4 regions of the Parabacteroides merdae ATCC 43184 genome follow, and region 1 is predicted to be linked to each of the others. Evidence: riboswitches for the same ligand, from Rfam matches in the RefSeq annotation. Region 1 holds a riboswitch; each other region holds the start of a gene.
The links. A riboswitch is a leader RNA that binds a small molecule or an ion and turns the genes downstream of it on or off. The one in region 1 is predicted to bind cobalamin.
Positions count from the first base shown of each region.

Region 2: another riboswitch for cobalamin. It lies ahead of NQ542_RS04125 (ABC transporter substrate-binding protein); the one in region 1 lies ahead of NQ542_RS00380 (BFO_2992 family lipoprotein).
Region 3: another riboswitch for cobalamin. It lies ahead of NQ542_RS16155 (TonB-dependent receptor plug domain-containing protein); the one in region 1 lies ahead of NQ542_RS00380 (BFO_2992 family lipoprotein).
Region 4: another riboswitch for cobalamin. It lies ahead of NQ542_RS16025 (TonB-dependent receptor); the one in region 1 lies ahead of NQ542_RS00380 (BFO_2992 family lipoprotein).

Region 1 covers NZ_CP102286.1:92,158-95,607, reverse strand. Annotated here, with positions in the region: gene metH (methionine synthase) at 1-267, opposite strand, end outside; gene smpB (SsrA-binding protein) at 277-738, opposite strand; gene NQ542_RS00385 (YIP1 family protein) at 751-1,317, opposite strand; gene NQ542_RS00380 (BFO_2992 family lipoprotein) at 1,349-2,104, opposite strand; cobalamin riboswitch at 2,388-2,584, opposite strand; gene murQ (N-acetylmuramic acid 6-phosphate etherase) at 2,648-3,450, opposite strand, start outside.
Region 2 covers NZ_CP102286.1:1,042,847-1,046,296, forward strand. Annotated here, with positions in the region: gene NQ542_RS04115 (precorrin-2 C(20)-methyltransferase) at 38-736, opposite strand; gene NQ542_RS04120 (hypothetical protein) at 924-1,283, shown strand; cobalamin riboswitch at 1,326-1,527, shown strand; gene NQ542_RS04125 (ABC transporter substrate-binding protein) at 1,584-2,744, shown strand; gene NQ542_RS04130 (iron ABC transporter permease) at 2,754-3,450, shown strand, end outside.
Region 3 covers NZ_CP102286.1:3,957,618-3,961,067, reverse strand. Annotated here, with positions in the region: gene NQ542_RS16155 (TonB-dependent receptor plug domain-containing protein) at 1-1,829, opposite strand, end outside; cobalamin riboswitch at 1,864-2,121, opposite strand; gene atpD (F0F1 ATP synthase subunit beta) at 2,424-3,450, shown strand, end outside.
Region 4 covers NZ_CP102286.1:3,925,531-3,928,980, reverse strand. Annotated here, with positions in the region: gene NQ542_RS16035 (hypothetical protein) at 1-312, opposite strand, end outside; gene NQ542_RS16030 (thioesterase family protein) at 680-1,057, opposite strand; cobalamin riboswitch at 1,178-1,384, shown strand; gene NQ542_RS16025 (TonB-dependent receptor) at 1,512-3,450, shown strand, end outside.

The DNA.
Region 1 (3,450 bases):
CATCGAGATAGCATTTGCATTGAAAGTGTTGGTAGCAAAAATATCGGCACCGGCATCCAGATACTGACGGTGGATCGATTTGATCACATCCGGCCGGGTGATACATAACAGGTCGTTATTTCCTTTCAGGTCGCTCATCCAATCGGCAAACTGTTTTCCGCGATAATCTTTCTCGGTCAGTTTAAATCCCTGGACCATCGTACCCATTCCTCCGTCCAGAATCAAAATGCGTTCTTTCAGGAGATTCAAAAATATTTCTTTATCCATAAAGGTTCGTTACCGTTTAAATGCACGATCCATCTCCCGGCGGTCGTCCCGTTCCTTGATAGAGTCGCGTTTGTCATATTCCTTCTTACCTTTGGCAATAGCCACAACGACTTTGGCCAGTCCTTTATCATTAATAAAAAGACGTGTCGGAATAATTGTAAAGCCATTATTGCGGGCAGCGCTTTCAATCTTCCGCAATTCCTTTTTAGTCAGCAACAGCTTGCGGTCACGGCGAGCCGTATGGTTATTGTATGTCCCGTAGAAATATTCTGCCACATACATATTCTTCACCCACAATTCCCCCTTCTCCACAATACAAAACGTATCAACCAGACTCGCCTTTCCCAAGCGTATCGATTTGATCTCCGTACCGGTCAGCACGATCCCTGCCGTAAACGTGTCGAGCAACTCATAATCGAAAGTCGCCCGCTTGTTCTTTATCTGTATGTTATTACTAATCTTCTCTTTCATCTTATTCTCCTATCAAAAACGTAAACCGGGCATCAGCATGGAAAGAATTACCTCGATCAACCAGGGCGTCAGCAAAATCAGACCGGTCGCGGTCCCGACAAACTTCAGGCGTATCTTCTCCTCCACCTGCATATAAGGGCCGGCCCCTTCCCATACGATATAAAATGTATATAACACAAATATACGCAAAAAGAAAAACTCCGGAAGTAACATCAACACGATGTTCAATGCAAACATCAACGAAGACGAATAGCCGACAAAGCGTTGACACAGTTTCATATCCTTCTCCCGTTTGAACCATCCCTGCCAAATCTCATTCAGCAAATAGGAAGCCAGATAAAAGCCGCCGAACGCAGCGACTAATGTCCGGATAGACGACTTCAACGCCAGTTCGACATCAAACTCCTTCCGAGTGAACAGCACGCCTAAAAAAGCAGCAACCGTAACGAATCCGATGAGAGGATACACAAACCGGGATAAAAACTCATCGTCCTTTTCTTCTTTTCTCGTCAGAATATCCCACGCCTTTCCCGGCTGGGAGATGATGGCTACAACCAATTTAAATATCTCTTTATACATTTTTCAATACGCTCGTTTGCTATTTATCATTTTATTTGCCTTTTCCTGTCAAGTCTATTGTAAACACGTCGGAACTTTTCCAGTTTATCGATGCAGAATCCTTCCCGAACGAATATGCATAGTTAATCCGGAACTTCAGTTCATCCGAATGATTCTTTTCCGCCTTTTTCACCAGATCTTCGATATTGAACGCACAAGGAATAATCATCGCCTCGCCTCTTGTCGTGTCCGCCTTGATTCTGATCGTGCGGAGGTAGAGGCTATAAATATTATCGTCTCCCAACAATTTATCCGAATTATAGGACAAAGAGAAACTGTCCACTTGGTTTGCCGGGTGATTGCTTATCTCCGTGAACAGGAACAAATTGCCTCTGATATAAGCGGAACGCGCCTGGAGGGAAGAAAGCAACAGTTCGTCCTTTGCAACAATAGAGGTATCGGTCAACGTATTATAGAAGTTCCAACGATTAACCTCCGAGATCGTATTTTCATAAATAATAGCCTCGGTATAACTGGTATCCGTCCCTGCCCCCATATTGTTTGCGACCCCGTAATCGATGGAATAATCAAACAAAATACATTCTCCGTTTTCCACATTGGCATTCTGGAAGTCTTCCGAAGAGACCACTACGTCCCCCTTGGTATAAATAGCCTTACCAGGTCCGTAACCGGTCACCACTACCCCTGCCTGGTTTGCCATCGTCAATTGGGTGGCCGGGTCTCCCAAACAAGAATTCAACACAACCAAACAAAAGGCCAAAACGCCATATAATACTGTTTTTCTCATTTCCATATACAAATTTGAAGTCGTATTTATCTTCCTCTCTTTATGGAGGAAACGCACAAAGGTACGAAAAAAAGGTTTATACGACAAAAGCCGGAAGATTAATCACACTCATAAAAGGAAAGCATGAATCGAGGCGGAGCTCATCCCACCCACAGATTCATGCCTCTTTTCCTAATTATTATGGCAAAATAATTAAAAACAAGTAAATAGCTACGGGAAACGGAAATAAAGAAAGGCAAAAGCCTACGGCTTCACAGTTCTCTTCCGGCCTATCCTCGAAGCCGTCGAAAAAATATGCGTTGCAGGTCTTCTGACTTACTTCCGGTATGAGCGCCTTCCCAACTCGCGTCAGTGGCATAAAAGAATTGCCCAATCCGTTTTGAAGCTTACAGCAGCGGGACTGTCCGGGATTTGCACCCGATTCCCTTTTAATCCTTTTCCGCAGATTGCGAAGCAGGAACAATGCATGGGACAAATATAAAGATATTTTCCATATATTTCTCATCTTCTTACAGAAAAAAGCTGAAACCGACTCCAGACCCGTTAAGCTTTGCGGTAAGCCTCGACAGCTTCCTGAACGGAGCCGTACATCAACAGCAGATGGCGGGATTGGTTATAGGGAAGATTCAATTCCTCGGCAACCATGCGGGTTCCACGGTCTATAAGTTTCTGATTGGTGAGCTGCATATTGACCATCCGGTTTCCTTTAACCCTACCCAATCGGATCATAACGGAGGTGGAGATCATGTTCAGGATCATTTTCTGCCCCGTGCCGGATTTCATACGGGAACTGCCAGTGACAAACTCCGGCCCGACAATCATTTCGATTGCGATATCGGCCTCCATCGCCATCGGTGAATCTGGATTGCTGGAAATGGAGGCAGTCAGGATGCCCTGTTCACGTGCTTTGCGAAGGGCACCGATCACATAGGGAGTCGTCCCGGAAGCAGCAATGCCGATCACGGTATCCTTCGTATTAACCCGGTGCTCCAACAATTCCTGCCAGCCGCGTTCCTCATCGTCTTCAGCATTCTCCACAGGATTCCGGAGGGCAGTATCGCCACCAGCTATCAAGCCGACAATCAGTGTGGAAGGCATCCCAAACGTCGGGGGGATTTCGGAAGCATCCAAAACTCCCAACCGCCCGCTGGTTCCGGCTCCCAGATAAAAGATCCGTCCGCCCTGCTTCATGCGGGGAACGATCTGCAAAACCAATTCTTCTATTTTGGGGATTGTCTCTCGGACAGCCAACGCCACTTTCTGATCTTCCGTATTGATATCTTCAAGCAAGTCCCGGACGGACTTCCGTTCCAGGTCGTTATAGAGAGAATTCTGTTCCGTTATCT
Region 2 (3,450 bases), 950 kb from region 1:
GTATAATAACAAAATGAAAAGTCAGGTAGTTTAGATACTATTGGATGATCATAAGGGAAAAGTATGGGAATATTTTCCTCTGGATTTGTTTCCGGTCGGAGGTGTAAAACTCTTCTCCGGTCCCGACATTCTCAAAATAATGGAAGTTCGTTTCCGGATGCAACCGGATGCAGGTATGGACGGCCTCCACACATTGGGACAGCTTCATGATGACGATCACATTACCGGTCTTGATCTTTTTCGACAATTCTTCCGCCGTCAGCATTCCGGGTATGACGATGATTTGTTCTTCCTGCTTGACAATATGCAAGCCGGCTAAAGCACCCGCTGCAATGAAAGCTGGTATTCCGGCGGTTCGTTCCACTTCGATGCGGTTCTCTTTGAATTTGTCGTATATATACTGTATGGAAGAATAGAACCCTGCATCGCCTTCCGCCACAATGACCACCTTTTTCTCTTTATCCCTGGCGGATATGGCCTTTTCATACAAGGTATCGTAGACTTTCCAGACTTCGGTCCGGTCTTTGCTCATCGGGAGCGTGAAGAACTGGACTACAGATTTCTCGATTTCCAGTTCTTCGATAATACGGGCCGCACGGGAGAGTAGTTGTCCGCTTTTGCTTATGGTGGCGGGGCAATAGATGATATCGGCCTGTCGGAGTTTTTTCAAGCCTTTCAAGGTGATCAGTTCGGGGTCTCCCGGACCGAGCGATACGAAGCAGATGGGGTACGACATGTGCGTTAGAATTATTTGGTGCGCAAAAGTGAGGAAAATTGCGGAACTTTCCAAATCTGCATTCCACAATTGTGGGGATAATTTCCACACTGCCTTTTCCACAGCCCGCTTTTTATTCTTTGGCATGCAATTTGTACTTGATGGAACGATTAGAAAAAGGTAAATAGATTGTTTAAGATTTTAGGTTATGAAGAAGTTTGTATTGATGGTGGCTATGGTGGTTTCGTGTGTCTGTATGGCTCAAAACAGTCATGCGCAGACTGGACGGGATGGGAATACGGATATCGATATGTTGAGTATGAAAAATTTCTATGCGATCGATATCGTCGATGTGGACCTTGCCGCACAGGAAGCGATTTACAACGCTTATGAAAATTGCTTGATCAAAGAGGTGTACAAGTCGAATGGTAGCGGTAGCCCTATCCAGTATAAGGTCTCTCTCGAGACGACTGACCAGCGGAATCTGGTTGTCGCTTTCGACGAAAGCGGCCATGTACTGAAAGTCATGCTAGAAGACGAATATTTGGCGGCTCGTAAGAAAAACTGATTTGTCTGCCACTTTTCTCTTGAAAGCAAAAGTAATATTATTATATTTGCCCTTTGAAACAGGTTTCCCTGTCCTCCTTACAGGACAGGAATGAAAAGGGAACCGGGTGGAAATCCCGGACAGACCACGCTGCTGTGAAACTTCGGTAACATACCGGCAATACTCAATGCCACTGATCGGGGGATCGGGAAGGTGTCCGGGGATGGAAGTAAGTCAGAAGACCTGCCGTTTCGGTTTTGAAGAGTCTCGTCCTCGTGGGGTGGACAACGCTCGCTCGGTTATAATAAAATAATATTGAATATGAAAAAATGCCTGGCAGGATGCTGCCTACTTATGTCGTTGTGTGTCGCATCCTCGTGTACGACCAAAAACAATCAACGGACCGATAAGGTGGAAACGACGGAAGAAAGCGCGTTTTCTGGTGTCCATATTGTACCCGAGTATGCCCGTGGTTTCGTATTATCCTATCGGAGCGGGTATGTCTTGCTGGATATCCAGGACCCGCAGAATGAGGAAAGTACGACTTTTCATTATGCGCTTGTCAGGAGAGGAACGAAACCGTCCGGCATCCCCGGATCGTATACTGTGATCGAGACACCCATCAGAAGTGTTGTCTGTATGACATCTTTGCAGTTGTCCAATTTTATCAAGATGGGCGAACTGGACAAGGTCGTAGGGGTGACCAGTACCCGGCATCTGTTCAATAGGGAGATGAACGAACGTCTCAAGAGCGGGAAGACCGCCAAAATCGGCATAGAAGGGAATTTCGACAACGAGGTGATCATGAGTATGAACCCAGACCTGATCCTTGTTTCGCCTTTTAAACGGGGCGGATATGAGACCTTGAAGGATGTCGGTATCCCATTGATCCCACATTTAGGCTATAAGGAGATGACGCCGTTGGGACAGGCGGAATGGGTGAAGTTCGTCGGCCTGTTGGTAGGACAGGAGCAAAAGGCAAACGAGACATTCGACGCTATCGCGGCCCGTTACAATGAATTGAAGGAGCTGACGGCGGAAGGAAAAGTGAAGAAACGCCCGGTCGTGTTGAGCGGCGAGATGCGGGGCGGTAACTGGTATGCCGTAGGAGGGGAGAGCTTTCTCGCCCAACTTTTCAAGGACGCCGGTGCTGACTATTTCCTCAAAAACGACAAACGTTCGGGAGGTGTGACACTTGATTTCGAAACTGTCTACAACCAGGGTGACGAAGCCGATTACTGGCGCATTGTGAACAGCTATCCGGGTACGTTCAGCTATGAGGCATTGAAGGAGCAGGACCCGCGTTATGCCGATTTCCGTGCCTTCAGAGAGAAAGGGATCATCTATTGCAACATGAAAGATACGCCTTTTTACGAAAGTATGCCGACCGAGCCGGAAGTCGTACTGGCCGACCTGCTGCATATATTCCATCCGGACCTGCTGCCCGATCATACACCTGTTTATTATGCACGGCTCAAATAAGTTGCACGAATGAGACATTCCACTACTTTTCTGATGTCGCTCATCGTAGCGTCTATCCTGGTCCTGATGTTCCTGAATTTGGTGTTAGGGTCGGTGTCTATCCCGTTGAAGTCTGTCTGGAACATTATTTGCGGACTGGGAGACGAGCCGGTGACCTGGCAGAATATCGTCTGGAAATCACGTCTTCCGCAGGCATTGACAGCTTTGGTGGCGGGAGCGGGCCTGGCGATAAGCGGCTTGCAGATGCAGACTGTTTTCCGGAATCCACTGGCGGGACCTTCTGTGCTGGGGATCAGCTCCGGTGCGAGCATGGGCGTGGCCTTTGTGGTACTGCTGAGCGGTAGCCTCGGAGGGGTTGCGCTTAGTAAATTGGGGTTTATGGGAGAAATCGCGCTTTCGATAGCAGCCGTGATCGGTTCGCTCTCGGTGATGGCGTTAATCGTATATGTGTCGCAGAAGGTGAAAGGGAACGTGACGCTGCTGATCATCGGCGTGATGATCGGCTACGTGGCGAATGCGGTGATCGGCGTGCTGAAGTTCTTCAGCGTGGAGGAGGATATTCGCGCCTATGTGATCTGGGGGTTAGGCAGCTTCTCACGTGTTTCCGGCAACCAGATGATGCTGTTTGTTGCGATCATGGCGATTCTGATCCCTTTGTCGTTCCTGTTGATCAAGACGTTGAACCTGATGCTGCTTGGCGACGGCT
Region 3 (3,450 bases), 510 kb from region 1:
TCTATCAAATTTCTCTCTATATTTTGCGGACTGGCATAACGATCTCCAACCACTGTCAATAAATAAGAAATATTAATCCAAGGCATTTGCAATGCCGCAGAAAAATTTCCCGAATGTTTGGGGGTATAAGGTATTTGATCCCGATAGTTCTTTTCTGTTTCATCTGTTATATCTATCGCATGTTGCCAAGAATAAGACATTTGTCCGGTTAAGGAGATATTTTTCCACAGAGGAACTTCTGTCGATAAATTCACATCAATTCCTCCGATCGAGACCTCTCCCATATTCATCATTTTCCAAATGAACATTGTCGGTATAGCAACGATCTTATCACTCACACGATTGTAATAACCATCTACTGAAACATTCAGATAATTAATAAAAGGCAACAAACCACTCCATGTCATACCTACATTGTATTGAGTCGCCCGTTCCGGCTTCAAATCAGTATTGCCTATCCTCAAATAATATAGATCATTAAAAGTCGGAACACGAAATATATCTTTATAAGAGGCTCGTAAACGGAAGTTATGGTCTGACAGAACTCGCCAAGAAAGACTTACAGCAGGAGATAATCGTTTACGATCAGACGGTCTGTCTCCTCTCTCTACATTCTCGGTTATATATGTTCCTAACAAACTGGTAGTAGCAGTCAGTCTCGGATCTTTATACTGGATAGCCAAAGCCGTCAAAGACGTATATCGTTTTGGGAACGGGCATTCTGGAATTGTATTATCCAATGAATTAATGAAATAATCTTCAGCTACAGCCAAAGAAAGATGATCAGCCAAAGAATATAGCCCCGAAATAGAAAGATAATATTCCTTTTGTGTATATCGATCATCCTGTCGTCCCGATTCATATTTATTATCAACATCCAAATGGCGCATCCACGAATAATTATATTTAGCCTGTGCCTGGAAAGTAAATTTTTCAGTTATATGATTCTCATAATGAATCTGTGCAAAAGCATTCCTATCCCACAAACGTTCACCCGAATAATCATTATAAAATATTACAGATCCGGGCAATCCTCTATGGGAGTCAAAATAATATCCTTTCATCGATAATGTACCGAACTTCCCTAAATCACCTGTAAAATTCAATTCCGTACGCCACGATTCGATATCACTGTTGTATCTCTTCTTCTTTTCTATCAAATTACCATTCACCAACGTAAATGGATAATTCCCATCCGCTCGTAAATAATCGCCGTGCCAAGAAGTATACCACTTTTTCCCCAGCTTCTGCTCATACCGTAAATAAGGATTTACCAAACCAAACGAACCGGCTTTTACTTGTGCTTTCAGATGGTACGAACGATCAGTGAATACGGGCCGACTTGTCTTTATGCTCAACGCCCCTGCCGAAGCGTACATCCGTGCCGTCTGGAAGATATCGTCGGCCTGACCGATCGACAGGGAGATCATATCGACATTGTCCAGTGAAAAGCGACTGATATCCACCTGGCCGCTCTGTGCATCCGTGACCGTCACCCCGTCATAGCAGACAGCCGTATGTTTGGCACCGAGGCTGCGGACGGAAACGGTTTTCAAACCTCCTATACCTCCGTAATCCTGTACGGTCACACCGGAAAAGCGTTTTACGGCTTCCGACAAGTCCTGCACACCGAGCCGTTCGATCCCAGCCTTGTCCATCACCTGAAGCGGTGTACTCTCACGGGTGGTGGAAGGGCGTACCTTTCCTAACACCTCGACACCCGAAAGCTGGTGATAGGTCGTCGTGTCTACCTGCGCATACAAAGCGGCAAACGGAAATAGCCAGGCACATAACAGGCCCGACAATCGTTTTACAAATATATTCTGCATACCTTTTCGATTCATCAGTTCCTTTACCCGAGGAACCGGATACCGAATAATGGCAGGTTTTCTGGCTTGTTCCCCCCTTTTCAATTGATAATTGATAATGGACAATTACCAACTAACGGCAGCCTTCCCGGTGTTCAAATTGTCAATTCTCAATTGAACCACCAGTGGCAACAAGATTTGCCGGGGTTTCAGAACTTACAGCTACGGGTACAGCTCCGGACTTTCACCGGATTCCCTTTTACTAACCGTCAGCGGAAGCAAATACGGTTACACCATAATCCGATTGCAAAGGTAGAAAAAACAGATGAGTAATCCTTTTTATTTAACAAAGTAAAACATTTCATCTGTTTTTCGCCAACAAAACGGCATATCATGCTTAGAATCTTCTATCTCTATGGTTTACAAAATAAGCTATTCCTACTATTTTGGTTCATTTCAGAACTCGATTGGTTCATTTTAGAAGAGGTTGAAATTAGTTGAATATTTAACTAAGTACAAAAAGACTCAAAAAGTAATATTTCCGGTTTTCGGAAATTCATAATTCGTAATATTGCAGCTGAAGATTTGAATAGGATTAAGGAAAAAAGAGATTGTATGGGAGAAATAAAAGGTTATATCTCACAGGTTATCGGTCCGGTCGTGGACATTCATTTCGATAATGGCAAGGAAGAAAAGATAACACTTCCCCGCATTCACGATGCAATGGAGATAACCCGCCCCAATGGAAAAATCCTGATTGTGGAAGTCCAACAGCATATTGGGGAAAACACGGTCCGTACCGTAGCGATGGATACGACAGACGGACTGAAGAGAGGAATGGAAGCCATTTCGCACGGTTCGCCCATCACGATGCCGGTCGGCGACCAGGTAAAAGGGCGTTTGATGAACGTAACGGGGAATCCCATTGACGGAATGACCGAACTCGACAAGAAAGGGGCTCTTCCGATCCATCGTGAACCGCCCAAGTTCGAAGACCTGACCACCAGCCGTGAAGTCTTATACACCGGTATCAAGGTGATCGACCTGCTCGAACCTTACTCCAAAGGAGGCAAGATCGGTCTGTTCGGGGGAGCTGGCGTAGGAAAGACGGTCCTGATCATGGAGTTGATCAACAACATCGCGAAGAAGAACAACGGATTCTCCGTCTTTGCTGGTGTGGGTGAACGTACACGCGAAGGAAACGATCTGCTGCGCGAGATGATCCAATCCGGAGTCATCCGCTACGGCGAAGAATTCAAGAAAAGCATGGAGGCAGGTCATTGGGATTTGTCCAAGATCGATTATGATGAACTGGCCAAGTCGCAGGCGACACTGGTCTTCGGCCAGATGAACGAACCGCCGGGAGCCCGCTCTTCGGTAGCCCTTTCAGGACTGACGATCGCCGAGTCTTTTCGTGACCTGGCGGCAGAGGGGGAAACAAAAGACATCCTTTTCTTTATCGACAATATCTTCCGGTTCACACAGGCCGGTTCGGAAGTATCCGCCCTGCTGGGACGTATGCCGTCCGCCGTCGGTTACCAGCCGACACTGGCCACCGAGATGGGAGCCATGCAGGAACGCATCACTTCCACTAAGAAAGGTTCCATCACTTCCGTTCAGGCAGTTTATGTGCCAGCAGACG
Region 4 (3,450 bases), 540 kb from region 1:
GACGGGACGAAGGTGATCCGGATAAACCGGACAGGTGGATAAAACACAAAATGTTGCAAGAAACGCAGCAATCAGCACTTGTGCAAAAGCAGCACCGCTGATTTGAATAGTCGAAAGTTGGTGCAGCAACTGAAACTCGGCGTAGTTATGTTCTTTCTTGGGAGTCCCGTCGTCATTTTTCTGATAGGGATGGGAGTGGACGATCGTCACCCCGTTCACTATATGAACGTGGGTAAAAGCTATCAGGCATCCCAAATACGATATGAAAAGTAATGGGAGCGCAATCCTTAAATATTTCCTTAATCCTTCCATTTATCGAGAACTATAGACATAACAGCCATTTAGGTGACAAAGTTCGCAAATTTAACGATAATATCCAATCCCTATTTACAGGTAAAACAGACCTCCATACTACCTACATATAGTCATTTTCAGGATCGAGTTATCGGTAGAATACATTCAAATAAAAAAGGCCTCTCTCACGAGAAGCCTTCTTCGATTTTAGTTTCGTTGTCTATGCAAATTAGCAATTATGATTATATCTGATTATTTTAAATTGAGGCAAAGATAGAAGGTGGAAAAGAAATATAAAATCACCATAAATAACTATTCAGCAGGCCGTAAATACCTACAAATAGGTAACTTCATATTCCTTTTCTCGCAGCAATCGAAGTGATGGTTAGCCTTTCAGTTTCAACAAAAATTTCGCTCTGTCGACAATATAGCGGATATGCGTGCCTTCGCCGATCACATCTGCCGAATCCCTGGCAACCAACGAGAAGGTCAACTTTCGCCCTTCCACCTCAACCAGCGTCGCTTCCGCATGCACTTCCTCACCTTCACCGGAAGGACGAACATGTGTCATGTCCATTTTAGCACCGACAGTAGTCGCCCCTTCGGGGAGTTCAGCCGCTACGGCCAACATTGCCGCATTTTCCATCAATGCTACCAAAGCCGGCGTTGCCAATACAGGCAAATCTCCCGATCCCATCGTCAATGCAAAATTATCCGGCTGCACGACAGTCCGGCTGATATGTTTCAATCCTTTTTCCAACATAGTCACTTCATTTTTAATCGTTCCACATTCTGTTATTCTTTCACGGAGTCTAACGAATCCGGCGCCAAAAATAATGAATTTGTTTTTTAATCCGTTTTTTGTACAGACAGACTTTTTTCATACCTTTGCCACAGTTTTGGTTTCACGGCTCCCAACCGCTACGGGAGGCGTGATGAAAAGGGAATCAGGTGCGAATCCTGAACAGACCCGCTGCTGTAAGTTCCTCTCCAAATCTTTGAATACGCTACAAGCCACTGTCCGTCACCGGATGGGAAGGCATTCAAAGACGGAACAAGTCAGAAGACCTGCCAAAACAAACATAGTTTTAAAGCTTTCGGGAAATAAAGCTACAAAACATCGAGTCAAGTCATTCTTTATCCCCTTACATAAAGATATCATTTCTCCTTGTGTGTATTCCCTTAAGCAAGTCATGAACACTATATCAAGGATTAAAATGAAAGTCTTTGTACATGTATTCCTTTTGCTTGTCTGCCTGTCGCAACTAAGTCTGACGGCACAAAACAAAATTACGCTCTCCGGGAAAGTCACCGATCAACAAGGTACGCCCCTGTCGTTGGTAACGATCGCCGTCGAAAACACGGTCTCCGGCACTTATACAGATGACAGTGGGCTTTATTCCCTACAAGTATCCCCTGGCAAACACACATTCGTCGTCTCCTCCTTAGGATACCAAACGATCAAAACCTCACTCGACCTTCATCACGACAAAACCCTCGACTTCAAACTGGAAGAAAGTTCCGTAAGCATAAGTCCAGTGGAGGTGTATGGGAAAACACAATCACAACAGGTAAGAGAAAGCGCACTTTCGGTTAATGCTCTTGACGTTAAGCCTGTCATTAATTCACTTAATAGCCTGAATGAATTAGTGAATCGTACAAGCGGTGTCAAAATACGCGAAGAGGGAGGCGTAGGTTCCGATTTCGACCTCTCGATCAACGGTCTGTCAGGTAATTCCGTCCGCTATTTCATAGACGGTGTTCCCTTGGATAGCAAAGGAAGCTATGTGACGCTCGCCAATCTGCCCGTCAACCTGATTGACCGAGTGGAAATCTATAAAGGCGTAGTACCAGCCTCATTGGGGACGGATGCATTAGGCGGAGCTGTCAACATTATCACCCAGGCAGAAAAGAAAAGTTTCATGGACGCTTCTTATAGCATCGGTTCCTTCCATACACATCGTGCCAACCTGAACGCACAGTTTATGGAACGGCACACCGGATTGGTCGTGCGTCCTGCCATCGGTATCAGCTATTCGAAAAACGACTACCGGATGAAAGACGTGCAGATGCGCAATGAGACAGGTGATCAATTCATCTACGGCAACCCAAAACGTTTCCATGACGGCTATTTTTCGCTATTGGCACAGATAGAAGCTGGAATCACAGGTAAGTTTTGGGCTGACGAATTTTTCGTTTCCGCTTCCTACTCCAAAACAGACAAGGAACTGCAGACCGGATCCATACAAACCAAAGTTTATGGTATGGCTGAACATAATTCGGATGCATGGAACGTATCGGTTCGTTATAACAAATATAATTTCATGACCGAAAGCATGACATTGAAAGCAACTTTGTCACATACATGGGATCATTCCATTACTATCGATACAGCTTATCGGAAATATTATTGGGATGGAGGCTATATCGTGAGTCAACGCAACGAAATCAGAGGTAATGAACCTTCTATACGTCATTACAAACGCCCTCTGACTATCGTGCGTGTCAATTTGGATTACCAACTGGACGGACATCACGGTCTTAACCTGAATTATCATATGAACCGGACCGGAAATGATCGCTATGATGATTTGGACCAAAGCTTCGAACCATCAAACGATGCAGTTACCAAACATATCATCGGACTGACCTACAGCCAGTCGTTTTTTGATGGGAAAATGCAGAATATATTCTTTGCCAAAGATTATGTGAATCACCCGAATATCCGGCAGACCGACCAGTCCACCGTGACGGGATCGGACAAAGTGCAAGGTTCTACTACCAAAAATTACTTTGGATATGGTACCGGACTGCGCTATATGTTCTTCGACCCATTAGCGGTAAAGGTTTCTTATGAACACAGCGTACGCTTGCCCATCGCCCGTGAATTGTTAGGCAACGGAACCACCATTTATGCAAATGTAGCGCTGAAACCAGAAAAAAGCAACAACGTCAATCTCGCCTTGTTCGGCACATGGCATCCTGCCGGCAGACATACTATCTATTACGAGGCAAACGGATTCCTACGTTATGTGGACAATTATATTCAAACCTCCGTCATTGAAAAAGAGGGTATGATGCAGTTTGTCAATGATCCAGCCGTCCATATCAAAGGCGTAGAAGGGGAAATTCGTTATGATTGGGACGGTCGATTAC